Myxococcus xanthus: one gene and its partner. The protein of the gene in region 1 interacts with the protein of each later gene in a pairwise test. Links are inferred from orthologs where the notes say so. Each region holds a gene or a part of one and is shown on either strand. Other genes may lie near its edges.

Region 1 (5,353 bases):
GGCGGTGAGCTTGCTGGGCTCGGCGCGTTCCTCGCCGAAGTCGCCGATGAGGTACTTGCCGGAGAAGCAGGCGGTGCAGAAGGTGCTGCGCTCCGGGTCGCCCACCGCGCGGCCCAGGCCTTCCTGGGAGATGTAGCCGAGCGAGTCCGCCGTCACGTACGTGGCAATCTCCTCCAGGCTGTGCGTCGCGGCGATGAGCTCCTGACGGCTCGGCGTGTCGATGCCGTAGTAGCAGGGCCACTTCGTGGGCGGCGAGGAGATGCGCAGGTGCACCTCCACCGCGCCCGCCGCCTTGATCATCTTCACGATTTTGCGGCTCGTGGTGCCGCGGACGATGGAGTCGTCCACCACCACCACGCGCTTGCCCTTGAGCACCTGCCGCACCGCGGACAGCTTCAGCTTCACGCCGAAGTGGCGGATGGACTGCTGCGGCTCGATGAAGGTGCGGCCCACGTAGTGGCTGCGGATGAGGCCCACGTCGTAGGGGATGCCGCTGGCCTGCGCGAAGCCGATGGCCGCCGGCACGCCCGAGTCCGGCACCGCGATGACCAGGTCCGCGGAGGGCGCGGGCTGCTCCTTCGCGAGCTGACGGCCCATTTCCTTGCGCACTTCGTACACGTTGCTGCCGAACAGCGTGGAGTCCGGCCGCGCGAAGTACACGTGCTCGAAGATGCAGCGCGCCTGACGCGGCGGCTCCGCGAAGGGCTTGCTGGTGCGCATCAGCCCGTTCTCGATGACGAGCAGCTCGCCCGGCTCCAGCTCGCGCACGATTTCCGCCTCGATGAGGTCCAGCGCGGTCGACTCGCTGGCCAGCACGTAGGCGCCTTCCTTCATCCGTCCCAGCACCAGCGGCCGGATGCCGTGCGGGTCCCGCACCGCGACGAGCTTGTTCTCCGTGAGCACCAGGAGGCTGTAGGCGCCCGTCACCTTGCGCAGCGCCTCCACGAGCTTCTGCTCGAAGGTCGCCTGCTTGGAGCGCGCCAGCAGGTGCAGGATGACTTCCGTGTCCGCGTCGGACTGGAAGATGGCGCCGTCGGCCTCGAGCTGCTGCTTCAGCTCGGCCGCGTTCACCAGGTTGCCGTTGTGCGCGATGGCGCACTGCCCGCCCGCGTACTGCACGAAGAGCGGCTGGGCGTTCTTGAGGGCGCTGCCTCCAGCGGTGGAGTAGCGCACATGGCCGATGGCCGCCTGCCCAGGCAGGTCGGCGAGCACCGGCGCATCGAAGATGTCGGCAACGAGTCCCATCTGCCGGTGAGCGCGAAGCCCCATCCCGTCAGAGGCGACAATGCCCGCGGACTCCTGCCCCCGGTGCTGGAGGGCGTGCAGTCCCAGGTACGTCAGGTTGGAGGCCTCAGCGTGCCCCACGATTCCGAAGATGCCGCACATGGCGCGCTGCCTTACTCCTTTCAAGCGGTGAGCGGAACAGGAACGCATGCCTCTCTGGTGGGTATTCCACCCGACGCCAGAGTCGTTTCATGTGGGCAGTCAGGCGTCCCAAAGTCCAGGCCCTGGGGGTAGTCTGGCTCGCGCATGGCATCCTCGCGACTGGCCCGCTGGCGTTCCCTGTTTCCCCTGGTGTTGCTTACCGTGGGGGCCGCGTATTCGCTGGCGTCCTGGAACTGGTGTGGCAGTTGGGCCGAGCGCGCGCCAGTCCTTGTGTCACAGGTTCATGGCGAAGGGCCGCTGCGCGCGGGCGCGGCGAAGGTGGCGCTCGCGCCGCCTTTCCCAGTGGTGGTGGCCGGTTATACGCCGCCACGGCCCGAGGCGGACCAGGCCGACGTGCCGCTCTACGCGCGCGCGGTGGTGCTGGAGGCAGGAGGGACACAGGTGGGGCTGGTGTCGTTGGACCTGCTCCTCGTTCCGGACGTGCTGGCCACGCGGGTGCGTGAGCGCGCGCGGGCCTCGGGGCTGGAGGATGTGCTGGTCCTGGCCACGCACACGCATTCGTCGTTGGGCGGGTATGACTCGCGGTGGGTGGCCCAGCTGTCCGGCACCGGGCGCTACCGGGAAGACGTGGTGGATGCCATCACCACGGCGGCGGGTGACGCACTGGCCCAGGCGGCCGCGTCGCTCGCCCCGGTGTCGCTGGAGGTCGGCGAGGCGCGGCAGCAGAAGTTCGTCATCTCCCGCAGCGGTGGCGAGAAGCCGGATGGCGTCCTGACGCGCGCGGTGTTCCGGGGGCAGGAGGGACCGGTGGCGGAGCTGCTGCTCTTCGCCGCGCACCCGACGATGGTGCCGCGTCGCCGCGCCTACGTCGACCCTGACTACCCCGGCCGGCTCAGCGCGCTGCGCGAGGAGGCGGGCAGCGGCGTGACGCTGTTGCTGCAGGGCGCGGGGGGCAATGCGACGGTGGCGTACTCGGAAGGGCAGGGGCTGGAGCGGGTGTCGGGCTTCGCGCATGCCCTGGCGGAGCTGGCCGGCGATGCGCCCTTGTCACCCGTGGGGGAGACAGTGCGGCTGTCCCTGGCGCGCGCCGATGCGGCCATGCCACGTCCGGACGCTTCGCGGCTGGTGCCGGCGCTGACGCGGGCGGCGGGGGACAACCTGCTGTGTGAATCCGCGCCGCGTCTGGCGGAGGTGGGCGCGCTGATGCTGGGGCCGCTGAAGCTGGTGGCGGTGCCGGGTGAGCCCAGCGTGGCCGCGGGCGTGGAGTTGCTGCGGCGGACCGGTGCCACGGGCGTGTTGGGCCTGGCGGATGGTTACGTGGGCTACGTGGAGACAGCGGCGAACGTGCAGGGGGGACTGGGGGAGTCCAGGCGCCAGTACTTCGGGCCCGCGCTGCTGGAGCGGCTGAGCGTGGCGGCGGAGTTCGTGGCCGGGGCGGCGGGCTTCACGCCTTGAGGCGGCCGGGCGCCGCGGAGGACTTTCCGCGGCGCGGCCGGCTCGAGGCTGGCTAGAACTTCTCGAACTTGGAGTCCTTCTTGCGCTTCTTGAACAGGAGCGCGGTGCGGCCCAGCAGCTGCGCGAGCTCCGCCTGGGCGCCCTCGGCGATGCGCGCCGCGGCTTCCTGGCGCGTCTCCGGGCCCTCGTTGATTTTCACCTTGATGAGCTCGTGGTCCTGCAGCGCCTGCTCGATGGCGGCGATGACACCCTCGGTGACGCCGGCCTGACCGACGATGACCACCGGCTCCAGGTGGTGTCCTAGCGCGCGCAGATGGCGGCGTTGCTTCCCAGTGAGCGGCACGTTCCTTCTCTCCTTCGTGGTTTCGGGTGGAGCCTCCTGGGCCCCACCGTCGGGGGGCGCACCCTACTTCTTCTGCGACGCCATGCGGATCTCTCGCTGCGCGTCGATGTGGTCCGGCTGAAGCTCCACGGTGCGCTTGAAGTGCTTGAGCGAGCCCTGGGTGTCGCCACTCAGCTTGGCGATGACGCCCAGGAAGTAGTGCGCGGGGGCGCAGCGCTCGTTGCGTTTGATGGCGTTCAGGATTTCCCGGAAGGCTTCGGGCTGGGCGGCCTTCTTGTCCGCCGCCGTGAAGAAGCGCGCGTAGCCACGCCACGCGTAGAACTCCGCTTCCTCCGGGTTCAGCTTGATGGCCTCGTCCAGCATCTTCACGGCGTCCGGGAACTTGCGCGCCTTCACCAGGATGCAGGACTTCTGGAACAGCTCCTCCGCCATGAGGATGCCGTTGATGTCCACCCCGTCTCCGCTGCCGCCGCTCTTGAGTTCCTCGATGTAGCTGGCGCGGCTGTTGTCGTCGGAGAGGGTGCGGTAGGCGTCGCCGATATACGCGAAGACCTCCGCCTTCAGTTTCTCCAGCTCCGGCGGCGCCCCCTGCGGGAGCGTGTCCGGGTGGTAGAGCTTGGCCAGGCGGAAGTACGCGATCTTCACCGCGCTGGCGTTCGTCTGCTCCGTCAGCCCGAGCCGCTGGAAGTGGTTCTGCTGCTTCATCGCCATCGTGAGCTGGCGCAGGGCGGGAATCTCTTCAGCACCCGGTGCATTCGCGGGCGTCGCCGCGGCGGCGGGAGCGGCTGGACGCTGCGCGCCCTGTGCGGACAGGGACGGCGGCGGACGGGGCTGGGCGCCGGGCCCGGCGACCGGGGGACGCGCGGCGGTGGCGCCGGGGCCGGCGGCTGGGGCCGTGCCCACCGGGCGTGGGGCGGTGGCACCGGGGCCGGCGATGGGCGGGCGCGCGGCGGTGGCACCGGGGCCGGCGACGGGTGGGGGCGCGGCGGTGGCACCGGGGCCGGCGGTTGGGACCGTGCCCGCGGGGCGCGGGGCACCTGGACCTGCCGCGGGCGTTGCTCCTGCCACGGGGCGTTGGGGCACGGCGCCGGTGGCGTGCGCCACCCCGGCGGGCTGCGGACCTCCCGCGACGTTCGGAGCGGCTCCAGCGGGACGCTGTTGCGCGGAGGCATTCGCGTGTGCGGCCCCCGGGGGCTGCGGACCTCCCGCGACATTCGGTCCGGCTCCGACGGGACGCTGCGCACCTGCGGCGTGCGGGGCCCCCGTGGCCTGTGGGCCCACATCCTGCGCCGTCCTGGCCAGTCCGGCGAACGACACCGAGTCCAGCTCCTTGAGCAGGAACGCGAGCCGCAGCAGGTGGTCCGAGTCCTGCGCGAAGTCCGCCAGCAACTGCGCGACCGAGCGCACGCCGTCGATGACCGTGAGCGCGCGGACCTCATGCGGCGTGAGGCGCAGCTCGCTCGCGGCCACGACGCCACCCGACTTCATGATGGGAAGCTGGAGCACCGGGGCCAGCCGGCGCTTGAGGTCCGCGGAGGAAATCCGGCGCACCGTGTCGCTCAGCACGGCCCAGCGGTGGCCCAGCGGCATCGCCTTGTGCGAGGGCAGGTCCTTCAGCTCGAAGGTGAACGTCCCGGTCTCAGCCCGCAGGCCCCTGGAGAGAATGCCGCCCGCGCGCTGCGCCAGGATGGCGAAGGCGGTGGCCGGTTGGAGCAGCCCCAGACCGAAGAGCGCCGTGAGCAGGTCTCCGCCAAAGCGCTCCAGCGCGAGCTCGGCCTGCTGAAGCTGCTCGGGCGTGAGCAGCCGCGCCGCGACCAGTGACGGCCCGAGCGCTTCTTCGGGATGGGACGAGTCGACGAACTCCGGGTTGCCCTTGCGGAAGTGAATCTGGACGACGCGGTCCGCCAGCGTCAGTGACAGCAGCCCCGTCTGCTCCCGCCCGGCGATGCGGCCATAGAGGCGGATGGGGGAGAGCTGCTCGAACTGGCCGAGGGCCGGAATCTCCGGTGCTGCGTCATCGCCCTCCACCGCGGGCACCGCCACGGGGGCGGACGCCGGGGCCGGGCTCGCGGGGGGCGCGCTCGGCGGACGCGCGGCTCCCGCCACGGGCGGCGGTGGCACCGCTCCAGGAGGACGGGCCTGCTGGGTGGGCGCCACGGGACGCCGCGC
Region 2 (5,380 bases), 5.7 Mb from region 1 along the record:
CCTACCGCCGCGACATCCGCGTATCCTGCTCCCAGTCGGCGCTCTACTTCGCGCAGGTGCCCGCCTGCTGCCAGGGCCTGGGCACGGACGACGGCGGCACCGACGCGGGTACGGCCGACTCCGGCATTTGAGGTAGAGAAGAAGCCATGGCGTCGCGCTGGGACCACCTCTTCGACCTCAAACCGGTTTCCCTGCTGGAGCACCTCCTGGAAGAGGTGGCGAAGCTGCTGCACAAGGACCTGCAGCAGTGGCCACCGCCCGTCGAGGAGCTGGACCTGGACACCGGTGGCCACTTCGCGCCGCTCTTCACGGAGCCACGGCCACGGCCGTCCCGAGCCGTCTACACGGAGGCGTTCCGGCTGGCGCAGTGGGAGCTGGCGCGCGAAACGGACGCCTACGACGACTACATGCGCAACAAGCGTTACCTGGAACGGGGCCTGGTGCCGGGCGACCGGCTGCCCCTGCTGTTCCTCAGCCGCTGGCTCACCGAGCAGATGCTGGGCCTGGGCGAGTCCACCCAGGGCCGGGTCAAACGCAAGCACATGCGCGACTGCCTGGAGCGGCTCCAGTCGAAGCTCGGTGCCTTCCAGGTGCCCAGCGCCTGAGCCGCCGCCGGGTGGCCCGGTGAAATGTTGAACGGGCACCATCCCCTCCCGGGACGGGGGCGGGGCACTCACGTGGCAGCCCTTGTCACCGGGAAGGCACTGCCGTAAGCCAGACCGCATGTCGCAGCAGCCTTCGGACTCCACCGCCTCCGCCAACCGACGCAAGCGCCTGCTCCTCCTGGGAGTGCTGTGGCTGAGCATGGCGCTGGTCCTGTTGGCCTTCCGCTCGGTGGTGATGCCCTTCGCGGGCGCCGCGCTCATCGCCTATCTGGTGCAGCCGCTGGTGGGACGCATCTCCCGGGTGAAGGTGGCCGGCCGTCCGGTGCCGCGCTGGGCGGCGCTTCTGCTCATCTACGCCGGCTTCTTCGTGGGCGTGTACCTCTTCATCGTCGCGCTGGCGCCGCAGCTCTACCGCGAGCTGTCACGCGTCAGCCGTGAGGCGGTGACGTTCGCCAACACGCTCACCCCGGAGCACGTCCAGGAGCTCGCGCAGCGCGCGGAGACGTGGCTCAGCACGCGAGGCATTCCGGTGGCGCTCTCCAACCGCGCGCTGGAGGGCGCGGACGCGGGGAGCAGCAACGGAACCTTCGGCTTCGCGCTGGATTTGGAGCAGTTCCTGGGGGACGCGGTGAAGCGCGTGTCCATCCTGGTGCAGGAGAACCTGGGCGACATCGTCAACGTGTCCCGCAGCATCGTCACCAGCGTGGCCGCGGGCGTCTTCATGCTCTTCTTCGTGCTGATGGTGGCCGCGTTCTTCTCCATCGACGCGCACGCCATCCGCCACTACTTCGGCACACTGATTCCGCCGGAGTACGCCACCGACGCGCGGCAACTCCTGGAGCGCATCGACCGCTCGCTGTCCGGCGTGGTGCGCGGGCAGGTCACCATCTGCATCGTCAACGGCATCCTGACGTTCATGGGGCTGCTGCTGTTCGGCGTGAAGTTCGCGTTCCTGCTGGCGACCATCGCCACCTTCTTCAGCCTCATCCCGATTTTCGGCACCATCCTCAGCTCGGTGCCCATCGTCCTCATCGCGCTGGCGGACGGCTTCCAGAAGGGGCTGGCGATTCTGGCGTGGATCATCGGCATCCACGCCCTGGAGGCGTACTTCCTCAACCCCAAAATCATGGGGCAGGCGGCGCACCTGCACCCCGTCATCGTCGCCTTCTCCCTCATCGCCGGAGAGCGGCTCTTCGGGCTGATGGGCGCCCTCTTCGCGGTGCCCGTGGCGTCCGTCCTGGTGGCGTGCTTCGACTACGCGAGGCTCAAGGCCCAGCCCGCGCCCGCGGTGGCCCTGGCCACGCCCGGCCCGCTGCCCGCTGAACGTCAGCCGCCCGCCGCCTGAGCCCTACTGGCAGGCGGCGGCGCAGCGCGCTTCACGGCAGGTGGGGATGCAACGCCCACAGTCGATGGAACCCTCCGGGCAGCCACTGGTACAGGGGGCGCGGCAGGTCGGACCTTCGTCCGCGTGCGTGACGGCGGTTCCCAGCCCACAGCACGCGTTGGCCACGCAGTCGTCGTCCGTGTAACACGTCTGGTCGGACAGCACCGGGGGCACGTCCCCCAGCGGCAGGTCTCCCAAACCGTCACACCCCACTCCACCACCGCCCAGCGTCACCCCCAGCACGAGGGTGAGCAGGCGGAAACGTCCGTGTCTGAGCAATGGACACTCCTTGCTCAGACAATCTCTACCGGTTCATCGACCCGAGGAAGTCCGCATTCGACGCGGTGGGCCGCATGTGTTTGAGCACGAACTCCATCGCGTCGATGGGGGTGAACGGGTGGAGCACCTGCCGCAGGGCGGTGATGCGCACCAGGTCGCCCGGACCGAGCAGCAGCTCCTCCTTGCGCGTACCGGACTTGTTGATGTCCAGCGTCGGGAAGATGCGCTTCTCCATCAGCTTCCGGTCCAGGACGATTTCGGAGTTACCCGTGCCCTTGAACTCCTCGAAGATGACTTCGTCCATACGGCTGCCGGTGTCGATGAGCGCGGTGCCGATGATGGTCAGCGAGCCCCCCTCTTCGATGTTGCGCGCGGCGCCGAAGAAGCGCTTGGGCTTGTGGAGCGCGTTGGCGTCCACGCCGCCGGACAGAATCTTGCCGGACGCGGGCACCACCGTGTTGTAGGCGCGCGCCAGACGGGTGATGGAGTCCAGCAGGATGCAGACGTCGTACTTCTGCTCGACCAGGCGCTTGGCCTTGTCGATGACCATCTCCGCCACCTGCACGTGGCGCGTGGCGGGCTCGTCGAAGGTGGAGGAGACCACCTCGCCGCGCACGCTGCGCTCCATGTCCGTCACCTCTTCCGGGCGCTCGTCCACGAGCAGCACGATGAGGTACACGTCCGGGTGGTTGCGGCTGATGGCGTGCGCGATGTTCTGCAGCAGCACCGTCTTACCGGCCTTCGGCGGCGCCACGATGAGGCAGCGCTGGCCCAGGCCGATGGGGCAGAACATGTCGATGATGCGCGTGGTCATCTCCGACGACTCATGCTCCAGCTTGAGCTTGCGCGTCGGATAGAGCGGCGTGAGGTTGTCGAACAGGATGCGCTCGCGCGCCGCGTCCGACATCGGGTCCGTGAAGTTGACCTTGTCCACCTTCTGGAGCGCGAAGAAGCGCTCGCCCTCGCGGGGCTGGCGGATGGGGCCCGTCACCGTGTCGCCAGGGCGCAGGTTGAAGCGGCGCACCTGCGACGGGGACACGTAGATGTCGTCCGGGCTGGGCTGGTAGTCGCTGTCCGCGCTGCGCAGGAAGCCGAAGCCGTCGCTGAGCAGCTCCAGCACGCCCTCCGCGTGGACCTCGAAGCGCTTGTCGGCGATGCCGCCCAGCAGCGCGAAGATGAGGTCCTGCTTCTTCAGTCCCTGGTACCCCTCGATGCCCACGTCGTGGGCCATCTTCGAGAGGTCCGTGATTTTCATCCGCTTCAGGTCATTGAGCTTGATGACCTGCATGGGCTCGCCGTCCCGGGTGACTTCCGTGATGGCGGGAGTCTCAGGGGGCTCCGGAGCAGGCGGCAGGGAGGCGGCCGGCTCTTCGGACTCGCCGGAGATGCGAGCCTCCTGGAGGTCGTCGTCCCGCACCGGGCGGGAGATGGGGGTGAGCACCGGACGGGGCGGCTCGGCGGGGGCCTCCTCGACCTCGGCGCCGGACTCTTCGTCGCGGCGGGCGGCGCTGCGGCGAGCGCGCGGGGCGGGCTTCTCAGCCTCGTCCCGCTCCACCGTCTTCGCGGCGCGCTTGCGGCGTGGCTTCTCCGTGTCGGCCTCGACGGCGACATCGGTGTCGGCAGCCTTCTCTCTCGAAGTACGGGCTTTACGCATGTCTGTAACGCTTGGGAGGAATGAAGCGCCCGAGGACTCGGACGGGTGAAATGGCGGGGGGAGATGTCCGCGCTGCCCTCGGAAGCACCTTCCAGGAGGACGGCCCCGCCGGAATCCCAGGAAGGGACTGCGCGGGCGTGAGCCTTGTGGTTGGGAGAAGAGTCGGCGCCGTCGGATACGCCTGCGCCATGAACCGCGAGGGACGTTATTGACCCCCTCCTGGCCTGTCAAGGCATCTTGAGGGCCACGGTTGCAACGCTTCCAGCTGAGCAACACGCGCCCCCGGGGCCCCATTTCCAGTCGGCCGTGCGGGCCTTCTGGAGTCCCCTGCCCCGGACTTGAGGACCCGGCGGGTCGGCGCGCGGACAACGCCACTGCCAGCGACAACACCGGACCCTCCAGGTCCGCTTCCCCTCAGGGCGGGGTTCACGCGGAGACGACGACCGACCTTGTCAGTCGGGAACCGTAGAGTGGCCGCCTTTCGAGGCACGCGCCGCCGCGCCGTGTTTTGGAGTAAGGACCGCGAACCGTGGACGACTTCCAGAAAGCCGCAGCCCGAGCCCGTGAGCTCCACCGTGAGCTGGCGCACCACAACTACCGTTACTACGTCCTCGACTCGCCCGAGGTCAGCGACGCGCAATACGACAAGTTGATGCGCGAGCTACAGGACCTGGAGGCGAAGCATCCGAGCCTCCAGACGCCGGATTCGCCCACCCAGCGCGTGGGCGGCGCGGCGGCCGAGGAGTTCGGCGAGGTGGTGCACCGGGCGCCCATGCTCTCGCTGGCCAACATCTTCGAGGACCAGGGCCTCATCGAGTTCGACGAGCGCATCCGCAAGCTGGTGGGCCTGCCGGGCATCACCTACGTCTGCGAGCCCAAGCTGGACGGACTCGCCATCGCGTTGCGGTACGAGAAGGGCGCGTTCGTCCAGGGCGCCACCCGGGGCGACGGCACCACCGGCGAGGACGTCACCGGCAACCTGCGCACCATCCGCAGCCTGCCCATGTCGCTGTTCCCCCAGGACGGCGTGAAGGTGCCGGACGTGCTGGAGGTCCGCGGCGAGGTCTTCATCCGCAAGAAGGACTTCCAGAAGCTCAACGAGAAGCGCGAGGAGGAAGGCGAGCCGCTCTTCGCCAACCCGCGCAACGCCGCCGCCGGCAGCCTGCGCCAGTTGGACCCGCGGATGACGGCCGCCCGGCCCCTCTCCGTGTTCCTCTACGAATGCGTCCCCGGCGATGGCGTGCCTGTCTTCAAGACGCACATCGAGAAGCTGGAGTACCTCAAGACGCTGGGCCTGCCCATCAACCAGTACCGCCGCGCCGAGGGCCTGGAGGGCGTGCGCGAGGCCTATGACGCCTCCCTCAAGGGCCGCCACGAGCTGCCCTTCGAGGTGGACGGCATGGTGGTGAAGGTCGATGACGAGGACCAGCGCAAGCGCCTGGGCCAGGTCTCCAAGAG

Evidence for each region. The genes of interacting proteins can lie anywhere in the genome.
Region 2: the proteins of yhbY (region 1) and rho interact in binary tests that used the Escherichia coli proteins (3 or more experiments, as listed by UniProt). The link is inferred for Myxococcus xanthus from one-to-one orthologs.

The regions. Positions count from the first base shown.
Region 1 is NZ_CP017174.1:1,353,186-1,358,538, forward strand. Bases 1,540-4,453 are described here. They hold yhbY (ribosome assembly RNA-binding protein YhbY), read right to left. Parts: upstream 3,185-4,453; coding sequence 2,894-3,184; downstream 1,540-2,893. Other genes in these bases: BHS09_RS05790 (neutral/alkaline non-lysosomal ceramidase N-terminal domain-containing protein), read left to right, coding at 1,540-2,841; BHS09_RS05800 (DnaJ domain-containing protein), read right to left, coding at 3,248-4,453. Also shown: purF (amidophosphoribosyltransferase), read right to left, coding at 1-1,386; more of BHS09_RS05790, read left to right, coding at 1,531-1,539; more of BHS09_RS05800, read right to left, coding at 4,454-5,353.
Region 2 is NZ_CP017174.1:7,070,828-7,076,207, forward strand. Bases 1,609-4,549 are described here. They hold rho (transcription termination factor Rho), read right to left. Parts: upstream 3,923-4,549; coding sequence 2,294-3,922; downstream 1,609-2,293. Other genes in these bases: BHS09_RS28950 (AI-2E family transporter), read left to right, coding at 1,609-1,950; BHS09_RS28955 (hypothetical protein), read right to left, coding at 1,954-2,268; ligA (NAD-dependent DNA ligase LigA), read left to right, coding at 4,452-4,549. In the rest of the region: BHS09_RS28940 (hypothetical protein), read left to right, coding at 1-131; BHS09_RS28945 (hypothetical protein), read left to right, coding at 147-605; more of BHS09_RS28950, read left to right, coding at 724-1,608; more of ligA, read left to right, coding at 4,550-5,380. UniProt on the Escherichia coli protein: Facilitates transcription termination by a mechanism that involves Rho binding to the nascent RNA, activation of Rho's RNA-dependent ATPase activity, and release of the mRNA from the DNA template.